3 regions of the Paenibacillus sp. p3-SID1389 genome follow, and region 1 is predicted to be linked to each of the others. Evidence: riboswitches for the same ligand, from Rfam matches in the RefSeq annotation. Region 1 holds a riboswitch; each other region holds the start of a gene.
The links. Region 1 has a riboswitch for cobalamin ahead of metE (5-methyltetrahydropteroyltriglutamate--homocysteine S-methyltransferase). Riboswitches for the same ligand answer to the same signal wherever they lie in the genome.
Positions count from the first base shown of each region.

Region 2: linked by a shared signal. The riboswitch ahead of M3G15_RS14690 (anaerobic ribonucleoside triphosphate reductase) and the one ahead of metE (5-methyltetrahydropteroyltriglutamate--homocysteine S-methyltransferase) in region 1 are both predicted to bind cobalamin.
Region 3: linked by a shared signal. The riboswitch ahead of M3G15_RS01200 (ABC transporter substrate-binding protein) and the one ahead of metE (5-methyltetrahydropteroyltriglutamate--homocysteine S-methyltransferase) in region 1 are both predicted to bind cobalamin.

Region 1 is NZ_JALXVO010000003.1:21,688-26,570, reverse strand. It holds gene metE (5-methyltetrahydropteroyltriglutamate--homocysteine S-methyltransferase) at 1-1,728, opposite strand, end outside; cobalamin riboswitch at 1,872-2,069, opposite strand; gene M3G15_RS01965 (multicopper oxidase domain-containing protein) at 2,289-3,287, shown strand; gene M3G15_RS01960 (DUF2249 domain-containing protein) at 3,332-3,892, shown strand; gene M3G15_RS01955 (cbb3-type cytochrome c oxidase subunit I) at 3,906-4,883, shown strand, end outside.
Region 2 is NZ_JALXVO010000036.1:205-5,087, reverse strand. It holds gene nrdG (anaerobic ribonucleoside-triphosphate reductase activating protein) at 1-489, opposite strand, end outside; gene M3G15_RS14690 (anaerobic ribonucleoside triphosphate reductase) at 486-2,402, opposite strand; cobalamin riboswitch at 2,632-2,885, opposite strand; gene M3G15_RS14685 (MTH1187 family thiamine-binding protein) at 3,209-3,508, shown strand; tRNA gene M3G15_RS14680 (tRNA-Thr) at 3,580-3,652, shown strand; gene M3G15_RS14675 (cupin domain-containing protein) at 3,855-4,457, opposite strand; gene M3G15_RS14670 (hypothetical protein) at 4,615-4,883, shown strand, end outside.
Region 3 is NZ_JALXVO010000002.1:59,080-63,962, reverse strand. It holds gene M3G15_RS01205 (methyl-accepting chemotaxis protein) at 141-1,721, shown strand; cobalamin riboswitch at 1,802-2,012, shown strand; gene M3G15_RS01200 (ABC transporter substrate-binding protein) at 2,259-3,269, shown strand; gene M3G15_RS01195 (FecCD family ABC transporter permease) at 3,266-4,315, shown strand; gene M3G15_RS01190 (ABC transporter ATP-binding protein) at 4,312-4,883, shown strand, end outside.

The DNA of each region.
Region 1 (4,883 bases):
CTCCCGGGACAGGTCGCTGCGAACAAAGGACCAGTTTAGGATAGTGATCGGTCCCGTTAACATCCCTTTCACCGGTTTGTTCGTCAAGCTCTGAGCATAGGCCGTTTCCTTAACGGTCATTGGCCGCGCAAATTCGACGTCTCCATAAATGATCGGCGGTTTTACGCAGCGCGTGCCGTAGGACTGTACCCAGCCTCCTTGCGTAAACGCAAATCCCGGAAGCTTCTCTCCGAAAAATTCCACCATATCGGTGCGCTCGAATTCACCGTGCACCAATACGTCGAGCCCGATCTCCTCCTGGAGCTCAACCCATTTGCGGATTTCCGCTAGAATGAACGCCTCGTACTTCTCTGGGCTCCACTCGCCTTTACGCCATTTCTGCCGGGCGGCCCGAACCTCGGCGGTTTGCGGGAAACTGCCGATCGTGGTTGTAGGCAGGAACGGCAGCTGCCACTTCGCCTGCTGCTTACGCCGCCGTTCGGCGAATGCGCTGGCGCGCTCGGCCGGAGCCGCTGCAGTCTGCGCTGCTTCTTCCCGCACCGAAGCAAGGCTGCGGGCCGGATCTGCGGCAAGTACAGCCAAGGCGCGACGATTCTCGGCGAACTGCACCGGCTCTGGTTCTTCCCCATTTGCCGCCCTGCTTAAGCTCACCAACTCCTCCAGCTTCTGCTCGGCAAAGGCCAACGCATCGCGCAATACCGGATTAAGCCGCTCCTCCCCTGCAGCAGATACCGGGACATGCAGCAAGCTGCAGGAAGGCTGCACGATCACATCCGGCGCTCCGGACTGGAGCGAAATCGTCTTCACCAGGCTAAGCGCCTCATCTAAATCCGTACGCCAAATGTTCCGCCCGTCAATCAGTCCCGCTCCTATCGTCTTGCCAGCGGGAAAGCCGTAACGCCGGAGCGCTTCCAGGTTACCGTCCCGGCCGTGTACGAAATCCAACCCCAAGCCGTGCACCGGCAGTTCAATCAGATCTTCGTATCGTTCAACCGCATCAAAGTAGGTTTGCAGCATCAGCCGCAGTCCCGGAACCTCCTGCGCGATCGCCTGGTAGATCAAGCGAAGCCGGTGTACGTCCTCCTCACTTAAAGAGACAACGATAGCCGGTTCGTCGATTTGCACCCAATCTGCGCCCGCCGCCTTCAGCTCGCGCAGCACCTGTACGTATAGCGGCAGCAGCTTGCGGGTCCAAGTCTCGACTTCCCCCGCCGTTTCCCCCTTGGACAGCTTCAGCAAAGTAAACAGCCCAAGCAGTACAGGCCTTCCGTTGATCCCGAGCTCCTGTTTCGCTTCCAGATAAGCCGCCAGTGGCCGATTGACGGTCAACTTGGGATCTCGGTTCCCAAGCTCAGGCACGATATAATGGTAGTTCGTATTAAACCATTTGGTCATCTCACTGGCGGTCGCTTGGTCGTCGCCTCTTGCGATGGCGTAATACAGATCAAGCGATACTTGGTCACCGTTCCATACGAAGCGCTCCGGTACTAGGCCAAACATCGTCGCTGTATCAAGGACGTGATCGTAATACGTAAAATCGCCCACCGGGATGACATCAAGTCCCCGATCCCGCTGCAGACGCAGGTTGTTCAAGCGAATCTCTTTTAATCGAGCATGGAGCTCCGGCTCCGTGATTTTTCCTGCCCAATAAGCCTCGATCTGCTTCTTCCATTCCCGTTGTCCTCCGATTCTGGGATACCCCAGATTTCCGCTAACAAAGTTCCCCATATTCATTGCCTCCCATTGGTAAGTTCAAAACGCGCCAATCCGTAAAGCACAAAAAAGGTCCTCGATAGCATGGCTAAAGAGGACCTTCGATCCGTTGTTCGATGGCTTGCAACTTTAACACCTCCCTATCTCCCGTAGGTACAGCAGTGCTGTCGAAATAGGCAGGTCTCCTGGCTTCGGCATCATCGCCGGATGTGACCTTCCCAATGATTACATCACCAGTGGCATCTCACACATCCGACTCCTCCGTTACAGTGGCGGGACCGCGCCGGCATTGCACCGGACTTCCCTTTTAAGCTCCGGCCAATCCTGGCCGGAGCACCTATTTCCGCTATATTCGGTTGGAATATACCTACCATCTTACTTCATCTGCCCCGCGAATACAATATCAAACAGATCGGGATTAACTCATTTATGCACTGAGAATGGGAATCAAATGACAACATTTTCGACAACTTTCATGTGATACATATCACAATGCGGTCTTCGGACCCATCGTACGATGAAGGTACATCAAGGAGTTATTGCTTAACCATTTCAGATAGAAAGAGGAATGACCGATGAAATCGCGGAACATCCCGAAGCATCTATTGCTTAGTTTGTGCTGTCTGGTCATGATTGCCGCAGCATGGTTTGCGTTCCCATCGGAGACACCCCAGGTCAGTGATACCGTCCTGCAAGAGGAAGAACAGCATCTCCATCCACCGCCAGTTGAGCCAATCATTCAACGGGAAGGCCATACCGTCCGCATTGAAATGACCGCGCAGCAAGCGGATATCGAGATTTCCGAAGGCGTCACTTATCCCGCCTGGACACTTAACGGTACCGCCCCCGGGCCGGTGTTGCGCGTGAAGCAAGGCGATCAGCTGGAGTTTACCTTAAAAAACCTAGATCCAGATATGCCGCATTCGATGGATTTCCATGCGGTCCATGCCGCTCCAAGCGAGAAGTTCGTTGAAGTGATGCCTAACGAGCACGGCACGTTTACTTATCCCGCCAACACGCCAGGCGTGTTCATGTACCATTGCGGAGCAAGTCCGGTACTGCTGCATGTAGCCAATGGGATGTATGGGATGATCATCGTTGAACCGAAGGACGGATACCCTACGGACTCGGATATCGACCGAGAATATACGATCGTCCAAAGCGAGTGGTATGCGGCAAATGATTTGGATGCTTTTCAACAAGGTGATCCGGAGTATGTTGTGTTCAACGGCGATGATTTTACGTTAAAAGAACACCCCTTGCTCGCCAAAGTCGGCGACAAGGTTCGGCTGTACGTCATCAATGCGGGACCAAATCATGTTTCTTCGTTCCATGTGGTTGGGACGACCTTTGATCGCGTCTATCTGGACGGGAATCCAAGCAATCAGCTGTACGGCATGCAAACGGTGTTGCTTCCGGCCGGCGGCGGCGCAGTCGTTGAGTTTACCGTCATGGAAGAAGGCGATTATCTGATTTTGACCCATCAGCTGGGTGATGCTAACCTCGGAGCTACGGCGATCCTGCGCGTAAGCCAGGACGGGACAGATCATGGAGAACCGGTGATGAGCCATTAATGAAATACCATTTTCACGCAAATTCATAAACGAGGTGACGTTGGATGAATCGACAAGACGCCAGAATTGTAGAGCTGGACGTTCGAGAGCAACTACGGAACAAACTGGAGCCGTTCCAGCTCATCATGGATACTGTCAAAAAGCTGGAAAAAGACGATCTCTTCGTGCTTCACGCCCCCTTCAAGCCGACCCCTTTGCTCAAGCTTCTGAAAATGAAGGGACTCGTCGGCAAAGCGGTGATGCTAGACAAAGAGCATTGGATCACGACATTTGTCCATAAGAAAAACAAGGCATGGCTCGAAGAGGAAAACGAATCCGTACCAGTTGAAGCAACCGCAGAGATTGCTCCGGCATCAACGGGTGGATCCGGCGAATCTGCCGCCAGCCCTAACATCATCACGCTGGACAACCGTGGTCTGGAACCGCCGCAACCGATGGTTCGAACGCTGGCAGCCTTGGATCGCTGCAAATCAGGTGATGAGGTGCATATTCACAACGACCGGGTACCGGTATTTCTTATCGAGGAATTAAACAGCTTGGGCTGCACCTATACGGTGGAAGAACAACCGGATGGGACGGCCAAAGTCCAAATTCGCAAACCTTAAGGAGGTGAACCTGATGCCGGCCATGTCCCGCCTGCCCTTTCTCTTTATCGTCACCGGAATCTTCGGATTCGTCCTGTTTCACGCCACCTCCCTGATGTCACTCACAGGCTGGATCGGCGATGAGATCCGCGGCCCGGCCGGCTGGTTCCAAGTCCACCTGTTTGTACTGGGCTGGGCAACCATGCTGGCAATGGGTGCCGTCTACCAGCTGATCAACGTTATTTTGCAGTCGAAAATTTACAGTGAACGTCTCGGGTATGTGCATTTTGCGCTGTTTACCATTGGGCTGTTTGGTCTGCTGTTTGGTTTCATTCAAGGCGATACGTATTGGATTGGCGGCTTTGCGACAATTGCATTCTCAGGAGTTGTCTTGTTCGTCTGGAACCTGACAGCTACGTTGCTGCGGGCCAGAACGTGGAACGCAATCACCATGAGCACTGCCTGCGCGGTGTTTTACCTGCTGCTCACGGGGTTATCCGGGATGGCGATGGGGATCAATTTTGCGCCCGGTCTTTACAACGATTTGCACGAAAACCTATTTGGTACGCATATCTGGCTGGGGACGCTAGGCTGGTTTGGTCTGTTGATCACCGGGTTCAGCTACAAGCTGTTGCCGATGTTTTATTTGTCCCATAACTATCCAACCCGGCTGGAATATGTCGTCTTAGGGGTATGGAACGCAGGGGTTCTGCTAGGCGCGACTTCCTTTCTGTTTGGTTTGCCAACAGGCTTCAAAATTGCCGCGCTGCACCTGATTGTTGTTGCCGTCCTTTGTTATAACGTTCATCTGTTGCAAATCCGCAGCAAACGGCATAAACGCAGCCCGGGGGCAGGCATTGAATGGACAGTCACCGGAAGCCAAATCTTTGCCGCCTTTGCGGTCATGTTTGCGGTTCGGGCACTGGTGTCACCAGGGCAACTGCTGGAAACTCAAACTGTTCTTACAGCTGGCTTTGTTTACTTAAGCTACTGGATGTCGTTCACTGTGCTT
Region 2 (4,883 bases), on a different contig from region 1:
GGCTTGTCCCTGCTGCAGGCTGGGTTGAATATCGATCAGCCGTTGATTGGAGCTGCCGCGATAAAGCAGGGAAGGATCGCGAAGCTCCTCAACGAACCTTCCGTCGACCAGCACCTCGCAACGCCGCAACAGTTCATATTCGGGGGAGCCGGGGCGTTCGATTAATTCTTCCAACGTATAACCGGTGTAAATCCAGATGGATATTGGCCCGGTTTCCGCCACAAGCCGGTCGATAAAACCGCAGACCTCAGCAGCGGAGAAAAAAGGATCACCGCCAAGGATCGTGAGTCCGCTGAGCAACGGATTATGTTTAATGTCATAAATAATTTCTGCTTCCCGCTCCAAAGTGAGCGGTTCCCCGTAATCGAAGCTCCAGGTTTTTGGGCTGAAGCAGCCTTTGCAATAATGGCGGCATCCGCTGATGAAGATCGCTGCTCTCAAGCCGGGCCCTTCATTAATGGATTCCGGGTAGTACCCGCAAATGTTCATGCGTCGTGTTTCACCCGGTCGCGAACCTCCGCTTGTTTAGCGGGGTTGAACCGTGTCTGGTAGTCGCCGGTCAGATAACCGGTCACCCGGCGCAAACGGCGAATATGCACTTCGCTCTCATGGCTGCCGCAGGAGGGGCAGCTTGCCCCAATGATCCCTTCAAAGCCGCAGGCCGAGCAGCGGTCGATCGGATGGTTGATGCTAAAATAGCTGACCTGCTGCTGCAGGGCGTATTGCACGATTTTGACGAATGCTTCCGGATTGTTGCGGGCATTGCCGTTAAGCTCGATATAAGAGATGGCTCCGGCGTTGCACAGCCCGTGGAATTTGGCTTCCAGCTCGATTTTTCGTGCCGCACTGATGTTGTAGTAGACCGGGATATGGAACGAATTCGTGTAATACTCGCGGTCCAAAATCCCGGGCAGCGGGCCGTAGACCGCACGGTCGCGTTTGGTGAACTTGCCGGACAGCCCCTCCGCCGGGGTCGCAAACAACGTGATATTGAGATTGTGAATTTCGCTTTGGCCGTCACAATAGTCGCGCATGTAAGCGATCAGGTCGTAAGCTTTCTGATACACGGCTTCATCTTCGCCGTGATGCTTCCCGTACATCGCCTTCATGCATTCGGCCAGCCCGATGAACCCGATGGACAAGCTGCCGTGCTTCAGCAATTCGCCGACCTGATCATCCGGCGCCAGCTGCTCACCGCCTTCCCAGACGCCTTCCCGCATCATGAAATCGGAAGCCTTCGCTTTTTGGGAGGCCTGAATCGAGAAGCGATGCAGCAATCCCTCCAGGGCGATATTCATATAGTGAGTCAGCTCGCGGTAGAAGCCGCGTTCGTCGGGCTCTTTGCGGTGTCCCAACGCGATGCCGTACTTCAAGCCTAGCTTGACCAGGTTCAGCGTATTAAAGGAAAGGTTGCCTTTGCCAGACAGACGATTGCGGCCGAACCGGTCAGCCAGCACCCGGGTGCGGCAGCCCATGGTAGCGAATTCCGTATCCGGATCCGTGGGGTCGTAATACATCAGGTTGAGTGGGGCGTCCAGGTTGGCGAAATTCGGATAAAGCCGTTTGGCCGAGCATTCCGCCGCTTTCAGAAATAGGGAGTAGTTAGGTTCCCCCGGATTCTGGTTGACGCCTTGTTTACATTTAAAAATCTGAATCGGGAAAATCGGCGTTTCCCCATGGCCCAGCCCGCGCATCGTGGCCGTGAGCAGGGAGTCGATGACCAGTTGTCCTTCCGGTGAGGTACATGTGCCGTAATTGATGCTGGTGAACGGGATTTGCCCGCCGGCCCGGCTCGACATCGTATTCAGATTATGAATCAGGCTTTCGGCCGCCTGGAACGTCTCGCTTTTGGTTTCCTTGAGCGCATAGTTAAAAGCCTTGGGATACTGATCCCGCAGGTCACTGCGGCTCATCGTGATGTCGCCCAAATCAGCGTTCGCATCGCCTTCTTCAAAATAATCCAGCCCTTTGCGGAAGTACTTGGCGAACGATTTGGCTACGTACGGGGCGAGATCGAAGTCCAGCTTGTTCGCGGACACACCGCCGAATTGGGAGTTTTGCTGGGATTGGAAAATGATCGCCACCAGCGCCATCGCCGTCATGATGGAAGTTGGCGGGCGTACGCTGCCGTTGCCGGTGTTGAAGCCTTTGCGCAGCAGTTTGTCAAACGGGATAAAAATACAGTTCGTTGTGCCGAGGGCGTACTGATCCAAGTCGTGAACATAAACGATGTTATCCTGAATGGCCTGTACCAAGCGAGTTGGCAGTACGAAATGGCTTGCATACCATTTGGAATACTCGCTGCCGAATTTGCTCATCTTGCCGGAGAAGCTCTCTCCATTTAAATTGGCGTTCTCGCGCAGCACCTCAAGATTGCGGCTCTGGACGATTTCCTCGCCCATCCGAATCACTTCATCCAGCAAGGTGTCCCGGCCGGTATACGTCTGGCTTACCCATGCCATAACACACTTCTCCTCCCTGTAAACCGAGCTTTGGTTCAAAATAAAAGAGCATGTCCAACCAACGAGGTAGACATGCCCGAATGCACTGCAAAAAAGTGGACAGACCAAATCAAGGCCCCAACATTTCGGCGGCAAGCGGACACCATCCCTGATCCTCGCAGGTTTTCCGTCGGTGTCTTTCAAACGGGCAGGTCTCCTGGCTTTCGGAACGTTGCTGACGCCTTCCCGCAGCTCATCAAGCATTAAGCTGTAGTGGCATATCGTCAGTCGAACGGCTGGGTCTTCAAGACGATGTAGGCGAACGCCTCGTCTTTAGTACCAAGCTACCGATTACAGTGGCGGGACCGCAGCGGACTTGCACCGCACTTCCCTTTTAAGCTCCGGCGGCTTGTCCGCCGGATCACCCGTTCACACTATATTTTGTTGCGTTGATCTAAGGATAGCCCAAGATATTGTGTTTGTAAATGGGATTTTCCCATTGAAAGCAGACTGAAAATCACGTGAAAATCTCCGGTCCGCGCAACGATGCGGAGAGTGGGGGACAGAAGAAAATTGTGAACATTTATAAATGGGACTGGAGGACTAGATCGGGTTTTACAGAGTGTGTGAGTTTTGGGGACGGTAAGGATATTAGCAGACGGGTTCGGTTGATCTTAGAGAGGAGAGTTGGTTAGAATATACCTGTAGGACGAAAACCAGCTCAGGGATTTGATTCAAACCATTACCAGGAAAGAAGGGAGCCGATTATGGCTATCGCCGAAGTTACCGTTATTCCGATCGGGACGGGGAGCACCAGCCTCAGCGCTTATGTGGCCGAGTTGCATCGGGTGTTGGAGAAGCAGAAGGGCATTACCTTTACCCTCACCTCCATGAGCACGATTATTGAAGGATCGTTAGATGATGTGTTTACTGCGATTCGCGCGATTCACGAAGCGCCGTTCCAATCCGGTGCCGGCCGCGTATCAACCTCGATCAAGATCGATGATCGCCGCGACAAAGCCAGCTCCTCCGAACAGAAGCTACGCTCTGTGCGCGAGAAACTATAATTTCTTGAAATTGGTGCTTGCATTATTTTTAAAACTCGGTATAATAAATTTTGTTCGCTAAAAACGAACCTGCTGGTGTAGCTCAGCTGGTAGAGCAACGCATTCGTAATGCGTGGGTCGGGGGTTCGAGTCCCTTCACCAGCATCTGATATGCAAGCATAACGCGCCCTCCGAGGTTTTCGGGGGGCGTTTTTGAATTGTTGAAGGACCTTGTTCATCTTCCGAGTGACCTCTTGCTCTTCGCTTGTTAGTTCTTCTCCGTTTCTTTGTTTTCTCCATGCGCTTAGCACTAAATTGTGACCGCAAATAGGGAGGTTTGCTGAAACCTCCCTGTTCCTTGGTGCGCTTACTCTTGCTCCATCGCATCCCTTTTTGTCCGATGCACCGTGCCAAACGGATGGTGCGGCGGGGCATAAATGACATACACCTTCAGCGGCTCGTTGCCGGTGTTGATGATGTTGTGCCACGTGCCGGCGGGGATGAAGACCGCGTCGTCTTCACGGATGTTTCGTACGAAGGTGAGGTGATCCGCTCGATCGCCCATTTGCGCAACGCCTCGACCCTCTTCCACGCGTACAAATTGGTCCGTGTTCGGATGGATCTCCAAGCCGATATCCTCACCGACCGGAATGCTCATCAAAGTGACCTGGAAATGCTTGCCGGTCCAGAGAGCGGTCCGGAAGTTCCGGTTATGCTCGGCGGCATCGCTAATATTAATCACAAACGGCTTTTGCCCGTAATCTTGAAGCGGCTGCCGGTTCCAAGCGTCGTCTTGCGAAGGAGACGGTGCGTATTCAGGATAGATCGGGCTGGGCTCGATATAGTCGGGATAGCGTGCGGGTTGAAATGCCTGCGGATATCCGTAAACGAAGTAAGGTTGAGGATAGATGTAAGGATCATACGGAGCGGCGTACGACAAGCCGGGGTACGGTCCGGGAACATAACTCATGTTTGACATAACCTCCAGTTTTTTTATCCATCATATGCCTATTCCTTGCTCCTGTGCTTGTATGAAAATGAGTCAATTCTACTGATGCATTCATCTAAGAATCTTCTTTCTCTCTTACATAGAATAGAGCATACCTTAGTAAAGGGGAGAAGATGGTATGGCAAAAACGCTTTTGGATTACAACTCGACTGTTGTGACTCCGGTGACCAATGGTGTTAACATTCCGATTCCGGTTGTAGGGGGCGTGCAGATTGCAGCAGTTTCCGTATTCCTTGATCCGGCCGATCCGGCGTCCTTGACCAACCGTGTTGAGTTGAAGGCAACGATAGGCGTTGAAGCGCTGACCGATACGCCGAATATCCTGGTGCGCATCTGGAGAGCGGGCACCGAAATCTTCTATGGGTTAGTAGAGCTGGAGGATGCTTT
Region 3 (4,883 bases), on a different contig from region 1:
GTTGTGTTACATTCCTCTTTCTTATTTACAGAATTCCGTCGATTATTTGCACCCAACTTCGGAATGCCTAAATTTTTCCTTTCTATACCTTTAGTCCTATTCTATAATGTTAGCAAAATTTACATATCAGGGGTGGGAGTATGAATCGGAACGAAAGGTTGGGAAGAATCGCTGCTTGGCTTAGTGTCGGCTTCACGGCGGTCCTGGCTGTTTGTGCGTTATGGGCAAAGACGCCATGGTATATCCCCTGCCTTGTGCTATTTACTTTGCTCAGCTTGGGGTCTTCGTTGTTCTTTGGAACCGGCCTGCGGGCAGCACTGGGAGGCGGGGCGCTGGCGGGCAAGCGTTCTCCTTCGGGGACAGGTGAATCCCAGCGGGAGGAAACCGATTGGACGGCAGTATTCAATGAGTCGCTAGTGGCGGCGGATCGACTGCAGGCGGCGGTTGGCGAAGTGAGCGAGAGCCTCGAGCAGCTGCAACGATTAGCCGATACTGCAGCGGCCGAGGATCTGAAGCTCAAGCAAAGCAGCGAACGTTCGCTGGAACAGGTGCAGGAGAGCCTGGCGGCAATGGAAGAGGTGGCGGCCTCGGCCTCCCAAATCCATGACGCAGCGGGGCATTTGCTTACCCGCAGCGAAAACACTCGAGCCGAGGCCATGCGTATGGCGGGAGCGCTCGAAACCGTAGACGGCACCATTCGTTCTTTGGCGCAATCCCAAGAGTCGATCGTGGGGCCGATGGAGGATCTGGAGGGGAACACCCGGAAGCTGGGCGCATTGTATCGTAGCTTGGAGGAGATCGCGGCAGAGGTCGCGTTGCTTGCGCTGAATGCGTCGATCGAGGCGGCTCGTTTGGGCGAGCAGGGGAAAGGTTTCGATGTCGTCGCTGTGCGCATGCGCCAGTTGGCGGATCAAAGCACCAGGGCGATCAACTCCTCCGCCCCGTTGTTCCAGCAAATCTCGGCGGATGTCGAGCGTGTGAAGTCCACGCTGATAGAGGGACGTGACTCGGCCCTGGAAGGAATTTCGCTGATGAAGCGAATGGGGGAGGACATCCGGTTCATTGCGGATGAAGTGGCAGAGGTGAACGGGCTGGTTGCCGAGGCGGGACAGCGAAGCCGGGAACAAGCCGAGCTGACGCGGAATATGGAGGCGATGCTAAGCGAGGTGCATGAGGCTCTCAATCGGAGCATCACCCATGTGGAGGGAGCGCTGGCTCGGATGGAATCGGAGCGAGAGCATATTTCCAAGCTGCAGACGGTGGTCGTGGGCTTGGATCGGGCCCAGGGCGAACTGATGGTATCATTGAACTCCGTCCATTCCGGGGCGGATCCGGCTGCCGGTGGCGAAGACGCGGTGGCCCTTGGTCAAGCCTATGCCCGGAAGCTGCTGGAGGCAGCCGAACAGCCAGGTTTCCGCATGCTGGAGCCGGCTAGTCACCGGGCTGCACTGGAGCAGCTGTTAGCCGCAGAGCCTGGTCTAGAAGCGGCCTGGTCGAACCGCAAGGACGGCTCTTTTATCGTATCCATTCCGGAAGCCGGCTTGCTTAACGCCAAAGGACGGGACTGGTTCCGCCAGGCGATTGCCGGAGAGACGGTCGTCTCCGAAGTGTATATCTCCGCGATCACCAAGCGGCGTTGCATGACGCTGGCCGTGCCGATTGTCCGGGAAGGTGAAGTCATTGGTGTCCTGGGAGCCGATTTGTCTTTAGAACGGGGCTAAACAAAGGAATAACGGATTAGTTATTGTCAGTCCTCCGCTTTTCCCCTATAATCCAATAGAGAAGAAAGCCTTAAGACAAGCGTACAATTTGTGCCCGTAGGTCCTGGAGCAACGGTGAAGCATGCCGTACCGCTTCGGGTTAAAAGGGAAGCCGGTGCAAATCCGGCACGGTCCCGCCACTGTAAACAGGGACGAGCTCATGATGCCACTGTCGCCCGCGAAGGGAGATGGGAAGGCGAGTTTTCGTCGAGACCTGGAAGTCAGGAGACCTGCCACGGGAATTCAAGACGGTCCTTCGAGGAAAGGATAACGTTCTGCCAAGAGCATCATGGCTTGGCGCTGCCATCGTGGAGTCTCTCCGCTTTGCGTGCGCACAGCATGACTTTGTAGACGTAACCCCATCCGCTAGGATTGGGGTTTTTTCTTTGTGCCGGTAGAGGGTTAGCCAGACTTCTTCGCCGCCGGCTGCACAACGTACCGCTGGAACACAAGGCGTTTCTTTATTTACTGAAAAATAAAGCAAGGGGAGATCTGGAGATGAAAAACTGGAGAAGACTAGGAAGCCTGTGGCTGCTGGCGTTGCTGCTGGTGCTTGCGGCCTGCGGTAACAATAACGCCGTCACCCCGGGGATAGGGAACACAGCGGACGCTGCACAACCGACGCAAAACGCTGGAACGAACGCGGCGGCGGACAATTCGGCGGCACAAGAGACGACTTACCCTTATACCGTCACTGATTCTACCGGTAAAGAGTTTACGTTTGAAGCCGCGCCGGAACGTATCGTCTCGCTGGCGCCTTCGGAGACGGAAACGCTGTTTGCACTGGGACTGGACGAGCAAGTCGCTGGCGTATCCGACCTGGATGATTATCCTGAAGCGGTGAAGGACAAACCGCGGATGGGCGGGTTCCAGGTGAATGTCGAGGCAATCGTCGCGGCGCAGCCGGACCTAATTCTTGCGGCGAGCCTGATCGATGAAGCAACGGTCAAAAACTTGACGAATATGGGATATAAAGTGTTCCAGTCCAATCCGAAGACGATCAACGAAGTAATGGAGCATATTCGGACGATCGGCGAAATTACCAACCATCAGGCTGAAGCTGCTGAAGTGGTCGGCAAGATGAAGGAAGAGGTCCAAACGGTAACTGATGCGGTAGCTTCGCTAAGTGAAGACCAGAAGAAGAAGGTCTACATCGAGTTTTCTCCGGGATGGACGGTTGGCAAAGGCGAATTCATGGATGAGATGATCACGTTAGCTGGCGGCATCAACGTTGCTTCCGATGTCAAGGGATGGTCCGAGATCAATGAGGAACAAATTATCCAAGCGAACCCGGACGTCATTTTATACGCGAAAAGCGTTGTTGACGAAAATAACAAGACGTTAGCGGACATCATCAAAGGCCGTTCAGGCTGGGACCAAATTACGGCCGTGAAGGAGAACCGCATTATCGCTCTGGACGATAACCTGCTGAGCCGTACGGGCCCTCGCGTCACGCAAGGGCTGATTGAAGTGGCCAAGGCGGTTCACCCGGATTTGATCCAGCCATGAAGCGCGGCAAATTCGCCGGATACGGAGTCATCGGGCTCTTGCTCCTGGTTGTGACGCTGCTGCTCTGCATCGGCATCGGCTCCGTTTATGTGCCTGCTGGAGAAATCGCGGCGATCTTGCTGCACAGGCTCCCGGGGTTAGACCGCCTGATCACGCCGGATTGGACGATGGCAGCAGAGCAAATCGTCGTCCAGGTCCGGTTGCCTCGCGTGCTGCTCGGGATGCTGGTCGGCGCTTCGCTCGCCGTAGCGGGCGCCGGCTTCCAAGGGGTGCTGCGCAACCCGCTGGCGGATCCGTTTACACTGGGCGTATCGTCAGGTTCGGCAATCGGTGCGGCGGTGCTGATCTTTTTCGGATGGCAGTTTTCCCTGTTTGGGATCTTTACGCTTCCGATGGTTGCGTTCCTGGCGGGGGCGGTTACGTTATGGATCGTGATCTGGCTGGCTAGAGAGAACGGACGGCTGCCGATTGAAAGTCTGGTTTTGTCCGGCGTCGTGATGCAATCGTTCCTAGGGGCTGTTGTCTCCTTTTTAACGGCAATGTCGAAGAAAACCATTAATGAAATTTACTATTGGACGATGGGCAGTTTAAGCTTGCGCGGATGGTCGTATACGGCCATCCTTTTGCCGTATTTGCTGCTGGGAGCCTTATTCCTTTGGAGCCGGGCTAAACATTTGAACCTGCTGACTTTAGGTGAACGTCAAGCCTCCCATTCCGGGATGGCCGTAGAACGAACCAAACTAGCTGTGTTGCTCGTTGCTACACTGATGACGGCGGCTGCGGTATCCGTGTCAGGGGTAATCGGATTCGTAGGCCTGGTCGTTCCGCATATGATCCGTCTGATCACCGGCCCGGATTATCGGCTGATCATTCCTTTGTCGGCGCTGGGCGGCGGGATATTTATGATGTGGAGCGACTTGGCGGCTCGCTCGCTGCTGGCTCCAACGGAGGTCCCGCTGGGCATCGTCACCGCCTTTGTGGGGGCGCCTTTCTTTGGGTATCTGTTGTATCGGAAGAAGAAACAGAGGGAGGAGGAGCTGCGTTGATCAAGGTGTCTGGGGTTGCCAAGGCGTTTGGCCGGCTGGAGGTGCTTCACGGTGTGGACTGGCAGGTTGGCTCCGGTGAGTTTTGGGGCTTGATTGGACCCAACGGCAGCGGCAAAACAACCTTGCTCAACTTGATCTCCGGCGTGGAGAAGCCGGATGCCGGCGAGATTGCGTTGAGCGGACGACCGCTTTCGTCGTATTCGCGCAAGGAGCTGTCGCGCAAGGTCGCCGTCCTTCAGCAGGACGGGCTTCCGGCTGTGGCTTTTACGGTGCGTGAAGTGGTGGAAATGGGGCGGTTCGCCCATCAGGATTGGCGCGGCAAGGAGATCGGCGGGGCGAAGGCAGGCGAACGCCTCATTGATGGAATTATGGAACGTCTCGACCTGAAGGAGCTGGAGCATCGTCCGCTGAGTGCGCTTAGCGGGGGGCAACGCCAGCGGGTAGCACTTGGGAAGGTGATGGCTCAGCAGCCCGAGCTGGTGCTGCTCGATGAACCAACAACCTATTTGGATTTGCGTTACCAGATGCAATTTATGGAGCTGGTGGCCGAATGGCAGCGCGATGCCGG